DNA from 4 places in the Pseudarthrobacter sp. 1G09 genome. Region 2 is predicted to be linked to each of the others. Evidence: riboswitches for the same ligand, from Rfam matches in the RefSeq annotation. Region 2 holds a riboswitch; each other region holds the start of a gene.
The links. Region 2 has a riboswitch for thiamine pyrophosphate ahead of ACP3TD_RS19185 (ECF transporter S component). Riboswitches for the same ligand answer to the same signal wherever they lie in the genome.

Region 1: it holds a riboswitch for thiamine pyrophosphate, as region 2 does, so the genes downstream of both, ACP3TD_RS13635 (FAD-dependent oxidoreductase) here and ACP3TD_RS19185 (ECF transporter S component) in region 2, are expected to answer to the same signal.
Region 3: it holds a riboswitch for thiamine pyrophosphate, as region 2 does, so the genes downstream of both, thiD (bifunctional hydroxymethylpyrimidine kinase/phosphomethylpyrimidine kinase) here and ACP3TD_RS19185 (ECF transporter S component) in region 2, are expected to answer to the same signal.
Region 4: it holds a riboswitch for thiamine pyrophosphate, as region 2 does, so the genes downstream of both, thiC (phosphomethylpyrimidine synthase ThiC) here and ACP3TD_RS19185 (ECF transporter S component) in region 2, are expected to answer to the same signal.

What each region holds. Positions count from the first base shown of each region.
Region 1 covers NZ_CP188306.1:2,975,971-2,979,794, reverse strand. Annotated here, with positions in the region: gene ACP3TD_RS13645 (RNB domain-containing ribonuclease) at 1-1,382, opposite strand, end outside; gene thiE (thiamine phosphate synthase) at 1,503-2,225, opposite strand; TPP riboswitch at 2,253-2,371, shown strand; gene ACP3TD_RS13635 (FAD-dependent oxidoreductase) at 2,365-3,756, shown strand; gene thiS (sulfur carrier protein ThiS) at 3,753-3,824, shown strand, end outside.
Region 2 covers NZ_CP188306.1:4,157,974-4,161,797, reverse strand. Annotated here, with positions in the region: gene ACP3TD_RS19200 (iron-containing redox enzyme family protein) at 1-603, opposite strand, end outside; gene ACP3TD_RS19195 (DUF4383 domain-containing protein) at 600-1,079, opposite strand; gene ACP3TD_RS19190 (heme-degrading domain-containing protein) at 1,223-1,774, opposite strand; TPP riboswitch at 1,871-2,008, shown strand; gene ACP3TD_RS19185 (ECF transporter S component) at 2,075-2,698, shown strand; gene ACP3TD_RS19180 (ABC transporter ATP-binding protein) at 2,698-3,824, shown strand, end outside.
Region 3 covers NZ_CP188306.1:2,568,821-2,572,644, reverse strand. Annotated here, with positions in the region: gene ACP3TD_RS11810 (Rne/Rng family ribonuclease) at 1-1,316, shown strand, start outside; TPP riboswitch at 1,460-1,558, shown strand; gene thiD (bifunctional hydroxymethylpyrimidine kinase/phosphomethylpyrimidine kinase) at 1,568-3,097, shown strand; gene rplU (50S ribosomal protein L21) at 3,432-3,740, shown strand; gene rpmA (50S ribosomal protein L27) at 3,801-3,824, shown strand, end outside.
Region 4 covers NZ_CP188306.1:2,653,370-2,657,193, reverse strand. Annotated here, with positions in the region: gene thiC (phosphomethylpyrimidine synthase ThiC) at 28-1,845, opposite strand; TPP riboswitch at 1,840-1,947, opposite strand; gene ACP3TD_RS12225 (amidohydrolase family protein) at 2,040-3,122, shown strand; gene ACP3TD_RS12220 (VOC family protein) at 3,225-3,824, shown strand, end outside.

The DNA of each region.
Region 1 (3,824 bases), 1.2 Mb from region 2:
CCGTTGCCATTCCCGTTGCCGGTGCCGTTGTTGCCGTTCCCGTTCCCGGAGCCGTTGTTCCCGTTTTTACCGTTGCCGTTCTCTTTCTGCGGCTTCGACCCCGAAATCACAATCGCGTCGAACTCCTGGCCGATGTGGTTGACCAGCAGGGCGGCCTCCACCGTATCCAGGGCCATGCGCTCCATCCGGGAGGCCAGCTGGTCGGAGCCCGCCATGATCTCAGGGAGGGTCGGCAGCGCATCCCGCACCCAGCCGGGGACAGTACCGCCGTTGCTCAACGCCTCGCAGGTCACCAGCACAAAGCGGTCCACCAGGCGGCGCAGCGGCGCAGTGGTGTGGGCATAGGCATCCCCGATGGCCGCCTGAACCGCGGCCTCCGGAACATTGCCGTCAAAGGCGGTGTAACCGGCGCCGCGGAAGAGCATGCCGGCCGAGTGCATGATGGCCAGCTGCCGGGGGTCCGTTGGGTCAAGGGTTCGCAGGTACTCCCCGTATCCCACCTCACCGTCCCAGGGTTTGCCCAGTGCCTCCGTCTGCAGCCGGAAATGATGCAGGGAACGCTCATCCGGCGGCGGCATGGTACGCAGGATCCCCACCTTGGCATCGAGCATGATCTTGGCGGCGGCCATCCCTGTCATCAGGGAAATCTGGGCGTTCCAGTCCTCCACCGGCAGCTGGGGCGCAGCCGCAATGCGGTAGCCGCCATCGGGCAGCTGGACGATCTCCTGGTCCGGCATGTTCAGGCTGGCGCCGTTCCGGGCGCGTTCCAAGCGGACACGCTTGAGCCCCACTTCCTTCAGCAGGACCAGAAGGGGAGAGGCAGTACCGGCGTCCAGGTCAGCCTGGGCACCCTTGTAGCTGAGTTTCGCGCGGCTTCGAACACGTGCCCGGCGGACACCGACGGACGTGACCCCGGCGTTGCCGTCGAGCCGGAAATCCCATACGAAGGCCGAGCAGTCCTGGTCCGGCAGGAGGCTGCCGGCGCCCTCACTGATGACTTCCGGGTGCAGCGGAATACGCCCGTCCGGGGCGTAGAACGTCTGGCCCCGGCGCCGGGTTTCGGCATCCAGGGGTCCGTCGGGGGCAACGAACGCGGGGACATCGGCGATGGCGTACAGGACGTGGTACCCGCCGTCGTCGTCCGTCTCGATGAAGAGGGCCTGGTCCAGGTCCGTGGACGACGCCGGATCGATGGTGACGAACTCCACCGCGGTCAGGTCGTAGTCCGGCAGGCGCAGCGCGGCCACCGCGGCCTCGGCGTCCTTGACCGCGTCACCGGGGTAGGGGCCCGGAAGTTCCAGCTCCGTCCGCAGCGCGGCCAGGGCCTCTTCCAGGGCATTGGTGCGCTCATGGACGTTGGGAGCCAGCCGATGATGTGACACGAAAGTCAGCCTAACCCCAAGTCATCCGATTACGCAGGGAATCGGTGCGGGGAGCGCTCCTGACGTGTTGCCGCGCACCGCCGTACGGTCGGGAAACCAGGTTGTGGGACGTCCGTAGCTTCAGGAAGCCCCGGCGTCCAGTGCAGACCGAAGCGAGGCAGCGGCAGCAGCGGGATCGGCAGCGTCGGTGATGGCGCGGACCACCACGATCCTTGACGCCCCGGCCGCGACCACCTGGTCCACGTTGGAGTGGTCGATCCCGCCGATCGCAAACCACGGCACGTCACTGGGCGCCTTCGCGGCCGCATACTTCACCAGCTCCAGGCCGACGGCGGCCCGGCCGGGTTTGGTGGGGGTGGCCCAGAGCGGGCCCACGCAGAAGTAGTCGAGGCCGGCAGGTCCTGCGGCGTCGGCCAGCGCGGCGTCCACCTGCTCCGGCGTGTGGCTTGACAGGCCGATGGCGGCGTTGCCGTTGAGCAGTGTCCTTGCGGCCGGTACCGGCAGGTCTTTCTGGCCCACGTGGAAAACGGGAGCACCGGAGAGGACCGCAATGTCCGCCCGGTCGTTGACGGCCCACAGCCGCCCGTGCCGCTGGGCTGATTCCTTGAGAATGGCCAGCAGGTCCAGCTCCTCTGCCGCCTCGATGGACTTGTCCCGCAGCTGGATGATGTCCACGCCGCCTTCGAACGCGGCGTCCACGAACCCGGCGAAGTCGCCCCGGCCGCGGCGCGCATCCGTGCAGAGGTAAAGGCGTGCGGCTTTCAGTGCGCCGTTACCCGCTGCGGTGGTGAAGGCATCGGTGCCGGGTGCTGCGGCGGGGGCAGGGGAGTGGGACACATTCATGGCTGCAAGCCTAGTTCCTCTAGACTTGCCTCGTACTGCGGGAGCCCGCGGCAGCTGTCACAAAGCGCCGGGCTGAGAGGGCGTCAGAGCCGACCGCTTGACCTGATCCGGTTAATACCGGCGTAGGGAAGGAGACACCATGGGCATCCCTAAAAGCCCTCCGGACACCATCGCAGAGCCAGCCGCTGTCCCGGCAATATCCGCCGACGTTGCAGTGATCGGCGGGGGCGTCATAGGCCATGGCATCGCCTGGGAAGCCACGCGCTCTGGCCGGTCCGTGGTGCTGATCGACGATGCACCGGGATCCGGAGCCAGCTGGGCGGCGGCAGGCATGCTGGCCCCCGTCAGCGAGCTGCATTACCAGGAGGAAGAGCTCCTGGGCCTCATGCTGGATGCATCGGAGCGTTGGCCGCAGTTCGCCGAGGACCTTACCCGCATGTCAGGCCGCGGTTCCGGATACCTGGCGACGCCGACACTCACCATTGGCGCCGACGCCGCCGACCGACGGGCACTGATGGACCTGCGCGGCGTGCAGCAGGCCAACGGACTCGCCGTGGAGCCCCTGACGGTCCGCGAGGCACGGCGGCGGGAACCGCTGCTCAGCCCCGCCATTGCCTGCGCACTCGATACCCCGGCAGACCACCAGGTGGATCCCCGGCGACTCGTGGGGTGCTTCCGGGCAGCCCTGGCCAACCACCTGCGTGCCGGCAGCGGCGTTGCCGGCACTGCGGTTGCCGGTGCGCTGGACGGATTCGCTGTGGCGGACAGGGCCGTGGCACTGGAGTGGGCGGACGGCGCGGTGGCCGGTGTCCGGCTGGCCGGAGGCGGACTGGTGCTCGCCGGCGAAACGGTGGTGGCCAACGGCATGGCGGCGGGTTCCCTCAATAACCTGCCGAGGGGACTCCGGTTACCTTTGCGCCCAGTGCACGGCGATATCCTTCGGCTGTCCGTCCCCCAGCACCTGCAGCCCTTGCTGACGTCCACCGTCCGCGGGCTGGTGCGCGGTGTGCCCGTCTACCTGGTTCCACGCGAGGACGGAACCGTGGTCATCGGCGCCACCCAGCGGGAGGACGCCCTGGTTGGGGCCGGCACTGCGTTCGGAGCCGTGCCGGCGAGTGCCGGATCCGGTGCAGTGCCCGCCAGTGCAGGACCGTCCAGCGCAGCACCGGCCAGCGCAGTGTCCGCTGGCGGCGTGTACCAGCTGCTTCGCGACGCCCAGGTGCTGGTGCCTGCGGTCGCAGAGCTGGAGCTGCTGGAATGCACGGCCCGGGCCCGCCCGGCCACCCCGGACAATGCCCCGCTGCTGGGCAGGGTGCCCGTGGACGGGGGAGATGGCAGTGCAGCGCATGTCAGCGGGCTCATCGTGGCCACAGGATTCTTCCGCCACGGAGTACTTCTCACCCCGGCCGCGGCCGCCATCTGCCGCGACCTGATGGACGGAAAGGCTGACCCCCGGTGGCAGCCGTTCCGTCCGGACCGCTTTTCCGGCCGGATCCCGGCCCCCAGCTTCAACATCAAGGAGACAGCATGAACATCACCCTGAACGGGGCATCCCGCACCGTGGCGGACGGTGCGTCCATCACGGCATTGGTCAGCGAG
Region 2 (3,824 bases):
GAGTGCGCTGTGCATGCGCTCGGGACGGCCACCGCCGTACTCATCAGCCTGGATTTCGACGAGGGCCGCCTTGGGCCGGCCTGCCAGCCGCGGGATCGCCCACGTGTGCGGGTCGGCTTCCTTCAGCTGGTAGATCGACTTGTGGATCAGGAATTCCTTGAGCTGGTCCAGGCTGGCCTTGCGGGCGACGTACCGGGAGACGCTGGGTCCGGTATCGGCGGATGCCAGGGTGAACAGCACATCGGCTACCTGGTCACTCGTCGGATTGTCCGCCGGCTGGAATTCCAGGCCTGCCACCGCTTCGTGGGCGGCGGAGCGCAGTGCGGCTTCGAACGGTTTTTCGAGCAGCCTCCGGACCCGCAGGAGGTCCGGTTCCCACTCCCACTCGTCAGTCACGCCGCCCAGGCCGGAGTAGTGCAGCTCGTACAGGCAAAAGAGGGCCAGCTGAAGGTCGTCATCGCCGATGATGTCCGTGGTCTTCGCCAACTGCGCGGCGGCGAGCCGGTGGAGGAGATCCAGGTCCTCGGCAGCGTCCTCCGGGCGTCCGGACAGGACGCCGAGCAAGGCGCTGCTGACGGGTCCTCTAGGGGCGGGGAATTTCATGGTGCTCCTTGATGATGCTCTCGATCGGGTGCGGTGGCTGTCGGGGTGCGCGGCGACAGCAGGACGGCAAGAAAAACCATGCCCAGTCCGAGGCTGAGGTGCAGGACGTTGTCCGGGTGGTTGGCCGGAAGGAAGTTGGCCGGGGTGTCATCGGCCACCAGCAGTCCGTAGACCCAGAGGGCAAGGTGGGCCACGCCGCCGTATATAAAGAAGCTGCGGGCGTGCCGGTGGGTCCGGCACATCAGGATTCCTGAGGCTCCGAATGCCCCGTGCAGCAGGTTGTGGAGCACGGATACCTGGAAGGTGCCGAAGAGTTCGGCGCCCGAGCCGGGCCCGGCAAAACCGAGGTGGTGGAGGTTGTGCGTGACGCCCGGGATGAACCCGAGCACACCCGCAGCCAGGAGCAGGATGCCTGCGGAAAGCGAGGCCCATTGCAGCCCTGAACGGGCAGCCCGGTTTAGGGTGCTTGCTGCCACGTCCTGTACTCCTGGGGTTGCCGGTAACAAACATAGTAAGCATGGTTACTAATAAAAAATAAACAAGCTTCCCTATTTGTCTCCGGGTCGCCCGGATGCCCGGTGGTTGAACCCCGGCTTCCCTGCCCCTGCAATAGGGTTGTTTAGCCTTCGGCCGCCGTCCCCGAAGTACCCAGCGCCCCGCGCATCGCTTCCACCACCAAATCGTGGTCTGCTACCTGGGGCAGCCCGGACACGGTCACCGTGGCAACCGCTCCTACGCCCGGGACGTAGACCGGGAATGCACCGCCGTGCGCGGCATAACGGGACTGGTCGAACCACGCATTGTCCTCGATCCTCCCGCCACGGGCCCGGCCGCGCAGGCCCACCAGCAATGACGGCACCTCGTAGCGGGCGGCCGTACGCTGCTTCGCGCGGACCCAGTGTTCGTTGTCCGGGGTGGCTCCGGGGAGCGCAACATGGAAAAGGACCTGCTCGCCCTTGGTGATGTCGATGGCGATGGGAAGATTCCGCTCCTTGCCGAGCTCCACCAGGAGCAGGCCAAGGTTAAGGGCGTCATCCGGCGAAAAGCCGGGGAACTGCAGTTCCCGGATCTCCGCCTCAATCCGGCCGATCAGGGCCTGGAGCGAGCCCTCCGGCTGGGCATCGGCGGAGTCGGGATCGTACTCAGTCACATCTGGCGGTTTGGCGGTCATGGCCCACAATCTACCGCTCTCCAGGTGTAAACTTGAGCACGCCTGGAAGGGCGCTAAACATTCAAACGCAAGACATCCACAGCATCATCAACAACACATTTACGACAGGGGAGCGCCGCCATCGGCCCCGGCACCAGCCGGGAAACGCAGGTGGGCGCTGAGAGTGCGGACAGCCGCAGACCCTCGAACCTGATCCGGTTAGTACCGGCGCAAGGGAGTCGAGTTCTCGAAGTGCGCGGGAAATGGCGGCAGCAGCCGGCACCCACGTCCACTTTCCCCTCCTGTTTCCAGGAGGATCACATGACTACTTCAGCAATCAAAAAGCCCGCCAGCAAGTCCTGGCGCGTCGTGGACATTGTGGTGGCGGCCCTGATCGCCATCGCCGGCGGCGTCATCTTCTGGGCCTGGTCCCAGGGAACCGCCGCAATTTCCGCGCCGATGAACGCAGCCTACCCGCCCCTCACCGGCCTCCTGGCCGGCGGCTGGATGATCCCGGCGGTCCTGGGCATGCTCATCATCCGCAAGCCCGGAGCTGCCCTGTTCTGCGAAACAGTCGCCGCCACCGGCGAGCTGCTCATGGGCTCCCAGTACGGCGCCTCCGTGTTGTTCTCCGGGTTCGTCCAGGGCCTGGGTGCCGAGATCATTTTCGCCATCTTCGTCTACCGGAAATTCAACCTCCCGGTCTCCCTGCTGGCCGGTGCCGCGGCGGGCCTCTTCTGTGGCCTGAACGATTCCTTCGCGCCGTGGGGCTGGAACATCGCCTACTCGGGCGGTGACAAGCTCGCGTACATCGCCTTCACCGTTGTTTCCGGGGCCATCATCGCCGGCGCCCTGGCCTGGATCGCCACCCGTGGCCTTGCCCGGACCGGCGTGCTGAGCTCTTTTGCATCCCGGAAGGCCGCTACGGAGCCCGTCTTCTCCTGATGCCGGCACCATCCCACGCGGCCGCACCCCAAACGGTGCGGCCGGCCACGGTCATCGCGCGCGGCTGGGGCTGGCGGCATGCGGGCCGCACCACACCGGCCGTTCACGCCCTCGACCTCCACATCAGCCCGGGTGAGCGGGTACTCCTGCTTGGCCCGTCCGGGGCAGGCAAGTCGACGCTCCTCCATGCGCTCGCCGGGGTACTGGGCGATGCGGACGACGACGGCGAGGCAGGCGAGTCCGACGAGAACGGTTCGTTGCTGGTTGACGGCGGCTCCCCCCGCGGCCAGCGGGGCCGAGCCGGCCTCATGCAGCAGGATCCCGAGACCCAGGTGGTCCTCTCCCGGGTAGGCGACGACGTCGCCTTCGGCGCCGAAAACCTCGCCGTGCCCCGCGATGCCATCTGGCCGCGCGTGCACGAGGCGCTGGCCGACGTCGGGCTGTCCCACCTGCCGCTGGACCACCCGACGTCGGCCCTGTCCGGCGGGCAGAAACAGCGGCTGGCGCTTGCAGGCATCCTCGCGATGCGGCCCGGGCTGATCCTGCTCGATGAACCCACCGCCAACCTGGACCCGGCTGGTGTGCTCGAAGTCCGGGACGCCGTGGCCCGCTGCCTCGACAAGACCGGCGCCACGCTGGTGGTGGTGGAGCACCGGGTGTCCGTGTGGAAGGACCTGGTGGACCGGATCGTGGTGCTGCAGCCCGGCAGCGGCACCAACCCTGCGGTGCTCCTTGACGGCCCGCCGGACCGGGTGCTGGACGAAGCGCGGACCATGCTGACGGCAGCCGGTGTATGGGTTCCCGGGTATGTACCCTCCACCCGCGGGCGGGCCGCGGAACAGGCCACCGGGGCCGGAGGACTCCTGCTGGCCGCGGAAAACCTGGCCGTCTCCCGGCAACGCCCGCGCCGCAAAGGCTTCCGGAAAGTTCCGCCGGTGCCCGTCCAGGAGGGCATTATTGCCCAGGTCCGCGCCGGCCAGGCGCTCGCAGTCACCGGACCCAACGGCGCAGGGAAATCAACCTTCGCGCTGACCCTTGCCGGACTCCTCGAACCGGTCAAGGGGACGGTCTCCGCGACGACGGACCTCAGCCGCGGCGCCGGAATCAACCCGTACCAGTGGAAAGC
Region 3 (3,824 bases), 1.6 Mb from region 2:
CCGGCGGCTCGCTGGTGATTGACCGGACCGAAGCCATGACCGTGGTGGACGTCAACACCGGCAAGTTCACCGGCAGCGGCGGCAACCTGGAAGAGACAGTCACCAAGAACAACCTGGAAGCCGCAGAGGAAGTAGTACGCCAGCTCCGCCTCCGCGACATCGGCGGCATCATCGTCATCGACTTCATCGACATGGTCCTCGAGTCCAACCGGGATCTTGTCCTGCGGCGGATGGTGGAGTGCCTGGGCCGCGACCGCACCAAGCACCAGGTTGCCGAGGTCACCTCACTGGGCCTGGTCCAGATGACCCGCAAGCGCATGGGCACGGGGCTCCTTGAGGTCTTTGGCGAGCAGTGCGAGGCCTGCGCTGGCCGCGGCGTCGTCACCCATGACGACCCCGTAGAGCATCGCCGTGCCAACATCGTGGCAGCCGAGCAGCACGTCCACCGCTCAGACAACCGCTCCGATTCCCGCCCTAACGGCAACCGAAACGAGGGCAACCGAAGCGAGGGCCAGCGCAGTGAAGGCCAGCGCAATGAGGGCCAGCGCACCGACGCCAACCAGGAAGGTACCCGCGGCGAACGCAAGCGCCGCCGTGGACGTGGCGGCCAGCCGGTCGAACCGGCACCCGCACCCGCAACCGTCGCTGCCCACTCCGTCCAGCCGGACCCGCACGAGGCCGAACGCCATGCCAAGGCTGAAGCCACCAGGCTGGCCCTGGCCAACATTGCCGCTGCTGCCCACGCTGCACACCTGCACGATGACGAGGTAGCGGCCCGGCAGGCCCCCGTCCAGCAGGACGCGGGCGCAACGGAGAAGCACGACGACGGGACGCCGGCGCGCCCGGCAGCTGTCCTGACGTTCGGCGGCGAGAAGGTGGCACTGCCCTTCGTTGAGCACGCAGACGAGCACCAGGCCTCACCTGCGCTGTCGCTTGACCGGCTGGCCGAAGCGTTTGCCCACCTGGGCCAGCCGGCTTCGCCTGTTGGCAGCCAGTCACAGGAGTCCGGCACGGCCCAGGCCGCGCCGGCCACGCCCGAACCGGCGGAGGCAGCGGTTGCGGCACCCCAGCAGCCCGTTGCGGCTGCCGTCCCCGACCTGTCCCGGCAGCGCCGTCCGAGGCGTAACCGGAGTGCAAGCAGGGCGCAGGGCGCAGCCAACGAGACCTCCGTGGAACACCATGAGAATGTCCCGTCGGCCAGCGAAGGCCACTCCCATGCCGCCAAGGCGCCCCAGCCTGCCGCGCCGGTAGAACCGACAGCCAAAGCGGATGCGCCCATCATCCTTGGCGTAGGGGTTCCTGCTTCCGAGCTCTGACCCGACCCATTAACGGCAGATGCCCGGCCCTCCACTCCTGTGGTGGGGCCGGGCATCTGCCGTTAATGGGGGAACGGTCCTCGGCAGCGCACTTAACAGGTGCAGTCACCTTTCGGTTGACTGCCGTCCAGCGGCTAGGCTGGGGAACTGACACGGGGTGCCGCGCACCAGGCCCGGCTGAGATCCACACCCGTTGAACCTGTCCGGTTAGTACCGGCGAAGGGATGTCTCTTTTGTCTTCGACCCTTGCCATGCCTGCAGCCACCCCGCTCCCGAATCCCTCCGCAACCGTAATGCCGGCTGCCGGACGGGACGTGCCCCGGGTCCTTGCCATCGCGGGCTCGGACCCTTCCGGAGGGGCCGGCATCCAGGCGGACCTCAAAAGCATCGCGGCCCACGGCGGTTACGGCATGGCCGCCATCACTGCCCTCACGGCCCAGAACACCCGCGGGGTGAACGCCGTCCATGTTCCTCCGGCATCCTTTTTGGCACAGCAGCTGGCGGCCATCAGCGACGACATCCACGTGGACGCCGTCAAGATCGGCATGCTGGGCGACGCCGAGGTGATCGCCGCCGTGCGCACCTGGCTGGAGAAGGTGCGCCCCGCCGTCGTGGTCCTGGACCCGGTCATGGTTGCCACCAGCGGAGACCGGCTATTGCAGGAGAGCGCCGAAGCTGCCCTCCGCAACCTGGTGCCGCTGGCCCACCTGGTCACCCCCAACCTGGCCGAGCTGGCCATGCTCCTGGAAGAGGACGTACAGGACACGTGGGAGGCAGCCCTGGAACAAGGCAGGCGGCTTTCTGATGCCACCGGTGCTGCCGTGCTGGTCAAGGGCGGCCACCTGCAGGGCAGCAGCTGCCCGGACGCCTTGGTTGGTCCGGCCGGCATGCTGTCCGCGGACGTCGTCGAAATCCCGGGGGAGCGGGTGGCAACGCGCAACAGCCACGGCACAGGCTGTTCCCTGTCCTCCGCCATGGCCACGGTCCAGGCGCAGGTAGGCGACTGGGAAGTGGCTCTAAGGGAAGTGAAGCGCTGGCTTGCGGGGGCACTGGCGGCATCTGCCGTGCTGGAGGTGGGAACCGGTAACGGGCCCGTCCACCATTTCCACCACCTCCGCCAGCCGCTGCGGCCTGGCGAGTTCACGGCGCAGCTGGGGAAAGTTGCCGACGCCCACCTTGAGTCGATCTACGCCCTGGACTTCATCCAGGCCCTGGCCACGGGGACACTTCCGGAAAGCCAGTTCGCGTATTACCTCGCGCAGGATGCCATTTACCTGAACGGGTATTCGCGCGTCCTCGCCCGGGCCAGCGCGCTGGCTTCCACGGAAGCCGAGCAGCTGTTCTGGGCGGCGTCGGCCCAGCAGTGCCTCGAAGTGGAGTCGGAACTGCACCGGTCCTGGCTCAGCACCCGCACTGTCCGTCCCGAACTGGGGCCCGTCACCAAGGCCTACGTGGACCACCTGACCGCCGCTTCGGCGTCGGGCAGCTATGCAGTCCTGGCAGCAGCTGTCCTGCCGTGCTTCTGGCTGTACGCGGACGCCGGGAAGACGCTCCGTGCCCGGTTCCTCGCCGACGGGGAACCGGCAGGCCACCCCTACGCCGGCTGGCTCCGCACCTATGCCGACGAGGATTTCGCGGAGGCAACGCGCCGGGCCATCGCCGTGGTGGACGAAGCCGCACGCAAGGCCTCCGATGACGAGCGGCACGCCATGGTGACCGCCTTCGGGCAGTCCTGCCGGCTGGAAGTGGAGTTCTTCGACGCGCCGCGGCTCCACGCCTGAACCTGCCCGGGCCGTGCTGCCGGTACTATGGTGTGGCACGGCCCCGGTGGCGGACGATGTCTGTGGTTCCTATCACAGCCGACCCGCCGGAGCCAGCCTCATTTGCGGCCGGAGACGGAATTAGCGTATTCTGGATCTTCGGTGCTTACGCCAACACTTGGGTTATGACCCCGGGAACATGCCAGCGTGGAAAACACAAGGCAGTCCTGCGGGATAACTCATGGAGACCTTCGGGGAATCCACGGCGTTGAGGCACAGCGGGAACCCAGCCAAACAGTGCAACGGGTGCCGCACGCAATTTTAGTTATAAACGTCGAGAGAAGTGAGTTCCCAAGTGGTGTACGCGATTGTCCGCGCAGGCGGCCGCCAAGAGAAGGTTTCCGTTGGAGACTTCGTTACCCTGAACCGCGTCGCCGGTGGGGCTGGCAGCACCATCGAGCTGCCCGCACTGCTCCTGGTTGATGGTGACAAGATCACCACTGCCGCTGCTGACCTGGCCAAGGTGACCGTTACGGCTGAAATCCTCCAGGACCTCCGTGGTCCTAAGATTGTCATCCAGAAGTTCAAGAACAAGACCGGTTACAAGAAGCGCCAGGGTCACCGTCAGGAACTGACCAAGGTCAAGATCACTGGCATCAAGTAACCACCGGTTACTGTTCAGGTTTTCAGCAGATTCCCCAGAATTTAAAGGCAGGCATTTCAGATGGCACATAAAAAGGGCGCGAGC
Region 4 (3,824 bases), 1.5 Mb from region 2:
ACCCGTCAGTCACCGCCGGCGGCAGGCTCAGCTTCCGGCCGGGACTTTCAGCTCGGGAAGGTACACCTTGCCGCCGGATTCCAGGAACTCCTGGCTCTTCTCCCGCATCCCGGATGCCGCTTCTGCTATCGCGGCCTGGGCCTCCGCTGACCCGTACTCGTTGCGGATGTCCTGGCTGATCCGCATCGAGCAGAACTTCGGCCCGCACATTGAGCAGAAGTGTGCCGTCTTGGCGGGCTCGGCCGGCAGCGTTTCATCATGGAACGCTTCGGCCGTCTCGGGGTCAAGCGAGAGCGCGAACTGGTCCCGCCAGCGGAACTCGAACCTGGCCTTGGACAACGCGTCGTCCCGTTCGTGCGCCCCGGGGTGGCCCTTGGCCAGGTCAGCGGCGTGCGCGGCGATCTTGTAGGTGATGACCCCGGTCTTCACGTCGTCCCTGTCGGGCAGTCCCAGATGCTCTTTGGGCGTTACGTAGCAAAGCATGGCGGTGCCGTAGCGGGCGATCTCGGTGGCGCCGATGGCTGATGTGATGTGGTCGTAGCCGGGAGCCACATCGGTGACCAGCGGCCCCAGCGTATAGAACGGCGCGCCCTTGCACAGTTCCTGCTGGCGCTCTACGTTCTCCCGCACCAGATGGAACGGGACATGGCCCGGCCCTTCCACCATGACCTGCACGTCATGCTTCCAGGCGCGCTCCGTGAGCTCGGCCAGTGTGTCCAGCTCCGCGAACTGCGCAGCGTCGTTGGCATCCGCGGTGGCCCCTGGGCGAAGGCCGTCACCCAGCGAGAACGCCACATCGTACCGGGCAAAGATTTCACACAGCTCATCGAAATGCGTGTACAGGAAATTTTCCTGGTGGTGCGCCAAGCACCATCCGGCCATGATCGACCCACCTCGGGACACGATGCCGGTGACCCTGTTGGCGGTCAGCGGCACGTAGCGTAGCAGGACGCCGGCATGGACAGTCATGTAGTCCACGCCCTGCTCGCACTGCTCGATGACGGTGTCGCGGAAGATCTCCCAGGTAAGGGCGTTGGCTTCGCCGTTGACCTTCTCCAGGGCCTGGTAGATGGGCACGGTGCCGATCGGCACGGGGGAGTTGCGGATGATCCATTCCCTGGTGGTGTGGATGTCGTCGCCCGTGGACAGGTCCATCACCGTATCGGCACCCCACCGCGTGGCCCACTGCAGCTTGTCCACCTCTTCCCTGATGGAACTGGTGACGGCGGAGTTGCCGATGTTGGCGTTGATCTTCACCAGGAAAGCCTTGCCGATGATCATCGGCTCGGACTCCGGATGGTTGATGTTGTTGGGGATGATGGCCCGTCCGGCCGCCACCTCACTCCGGACCAGTTCCGGGTCACAGTTTTCGCGCAGCGCCACGAACCGCATTTCCGGCGTCACCACGCCCTTCCGGGCATAGTGCATCTGGGTGACCGTCCGGCCGTCGACGGCGCGGCGGGGCACCGGGCGCCCGCCTTCCCACTCCGTGGAGGCGGCGCCGCGGCGTACGGCTGAGCGGCCGTCGTCGAGCAGGTTCCGTTCCCTTCCGCTGTACGCTTCCGTGTCAGCCCGCGCCTCAATCCATTCAAACCGGAAGGGGCTGAGGCCGCGCACGGGGTCGCTTCCCGGCCCCGCCGTCCGGTAGGTGCGGAAAGGGGCGTTAGGTTGCCCGTTGGGCGACGGCTCCAGCGCGATCTCCGTTACCGGGACACGGATCCCGTGCTCCGGATCATCGATATAGGCCAGTGAGTGCGACTTCAGGGACTGGGTGACCGGTGCTTCAGGCGTGGCTCCGGCAGCGTGGTTTTGGGCAGGGGGCAGCACTGTTTTTGGTGTATTCAAGGAATACTCACTTCCTTCGCCGGCATTACCCGGACAGGTTCGACGGTCGCAGGCCGCGTCAGCCCGATCTCAGCCCCTGCAGGGGCACCCGTGTGGTCAGGAACGAAGCTACCACACGCCCTGCAGGGACAAGTGCTAACGGCCCTGTCATATTTGCCGGTGCTAGCCTGACCGGGCAGGAAGAGGAGGCATTCATGCCATACATCATCGGTTTTAGCGGCACCGCCCTCACGGGACCGGACAGCGAAAGGCACGGCCTCTGGTCCGTGGACGGTCGCTTGACATTTACCCGCCCCGAGGCCGGTCCGGACGTTGTGCTCGACGGCTGGGTGCTGCCCGGCTTCGTCGACGCCCACTGCCACATCGGCCTGGGCCCTGGCGGGCCGGTGGACGCCGGCGAGGCCGAAGCCCAGGCCCGTGCCGACCTGGACTCAGGAACGCTGCTGATCCGGGACGCGGGATCGCCCGCCGACACCCGCTGGATGCAGGGTGGCCGCGACTTTCCGCTGCTGATTCGGGCGGGCAGGCACGTCGCCCGGACTCGCCGTTACCTCCGGGGCTTCGCCCACGAGGTCGAGCCTGAAGGGCTCGTGGAAGCTGTGCGCAAGCAAGCCCGCGACGGCGACGGCTGGGTCAAGCTCGTCGGGGACTGGATCGAGCGGAGCGCCGGTGACCTCGCACCCTCCTTCCCCGCCGGCGTCGTCCGCGATGCGATCAGTGCCGCACACGATGAAGGTGCCCGCGTCACCGCCCACTGCTTCGCGGAAGACACCCTGGACCAGATGCTCGACGCCGGGATCGACTGCATCGAACACGCCACCGGCCTGCTGCCCCGGCACCTGCCGCGGTTCGTGGAACAGGGTGTACCCATCGTTCCGACGCTGGTCAACATAGCTACGTTCCCTGATATTGCCGCCCAGGCCAGGCCCAAGTTTCCGGTGTACGCGGACCACATGCTGGCGCTTTGGGAACGACGGCTTGAACGCATAGGGGAGGCCTGGGAAGCCGGCGTGCAGATCTTCGCCGGAACGGACGCCGGCAGCGTGATCCGCCACGGCAGGATTGCGGACGAAATCCTTGCCCTGCACGCGGCCGGGTTGCCTGCAGCCGAGGCGCTCAACGCGGCCAGCTGGGCCGCCCGGGCCTGGCTGGGGGCTGAGGGGCTGGCAGAAGGGGCGCGGGCCGACGTCGTGCTGTTTCCGATCGATCCCCGGAGGACCCTGGACACCGTGGCGCACCCATCCCATGTGGTTTTGGGTGGCCGTGTGGTCCGCTAGGCACAACATCCACCCTGCACTTGGAATAAATTGAAGCTTCAAGTAATTTTAACTCATGACAGGCCGCCTCATCCGGACGGCCTCCAGTAGAGGGAGCGTTCAATGACTGCAGAAGCCACCAGCCAGGATCTTCTTCCTGCCGATCTCGCCATGGGCACCGTGATGCTCAAGGTCGGCAACATGAAGGTCATGACCGACTACTACCAGCGCGCACTGGGGCTCGAAGTGGTCGCTGAGCAGGATGGCGGCCTCTACCTCGGCCGCCTCGGCAAGCCGCTGGTCCATCTGGCCCCGGCCCCCGGCCTCACCATCCCCGGCAGGGGAGAAGCCGGCCTGTTCCACACGGCCCTCCTGTTCGAAGACCAGGCGGCGCTCGCCGCCACGGTGGCCACCGCAGCCCGGTTCGAGCCCCGCTCCTTCACGGGCAGCGCCGACCACCTGGTCAGCGAGGCCTTCTACTTCAGTGATCCCGAAGGCAACGGCATCGAGCTCTACTGGGACCGCCCGCGAAGCAACTGGTCCTGGAACGGCACCGACGTGGTCATGGACAGCCTGGCGCTGCCGCCCCAGCGCTACCTGGAACAGCACCTCTCCGAAGAATCGCTCCAGGGGCAGCGGCAGACCACCGCCGGCGTTGGCCACGTCCACCTCCAGGTGGGTGACGTCCAGTCCGCCCGCGACTTCTACGTGGGAACGCTCGGG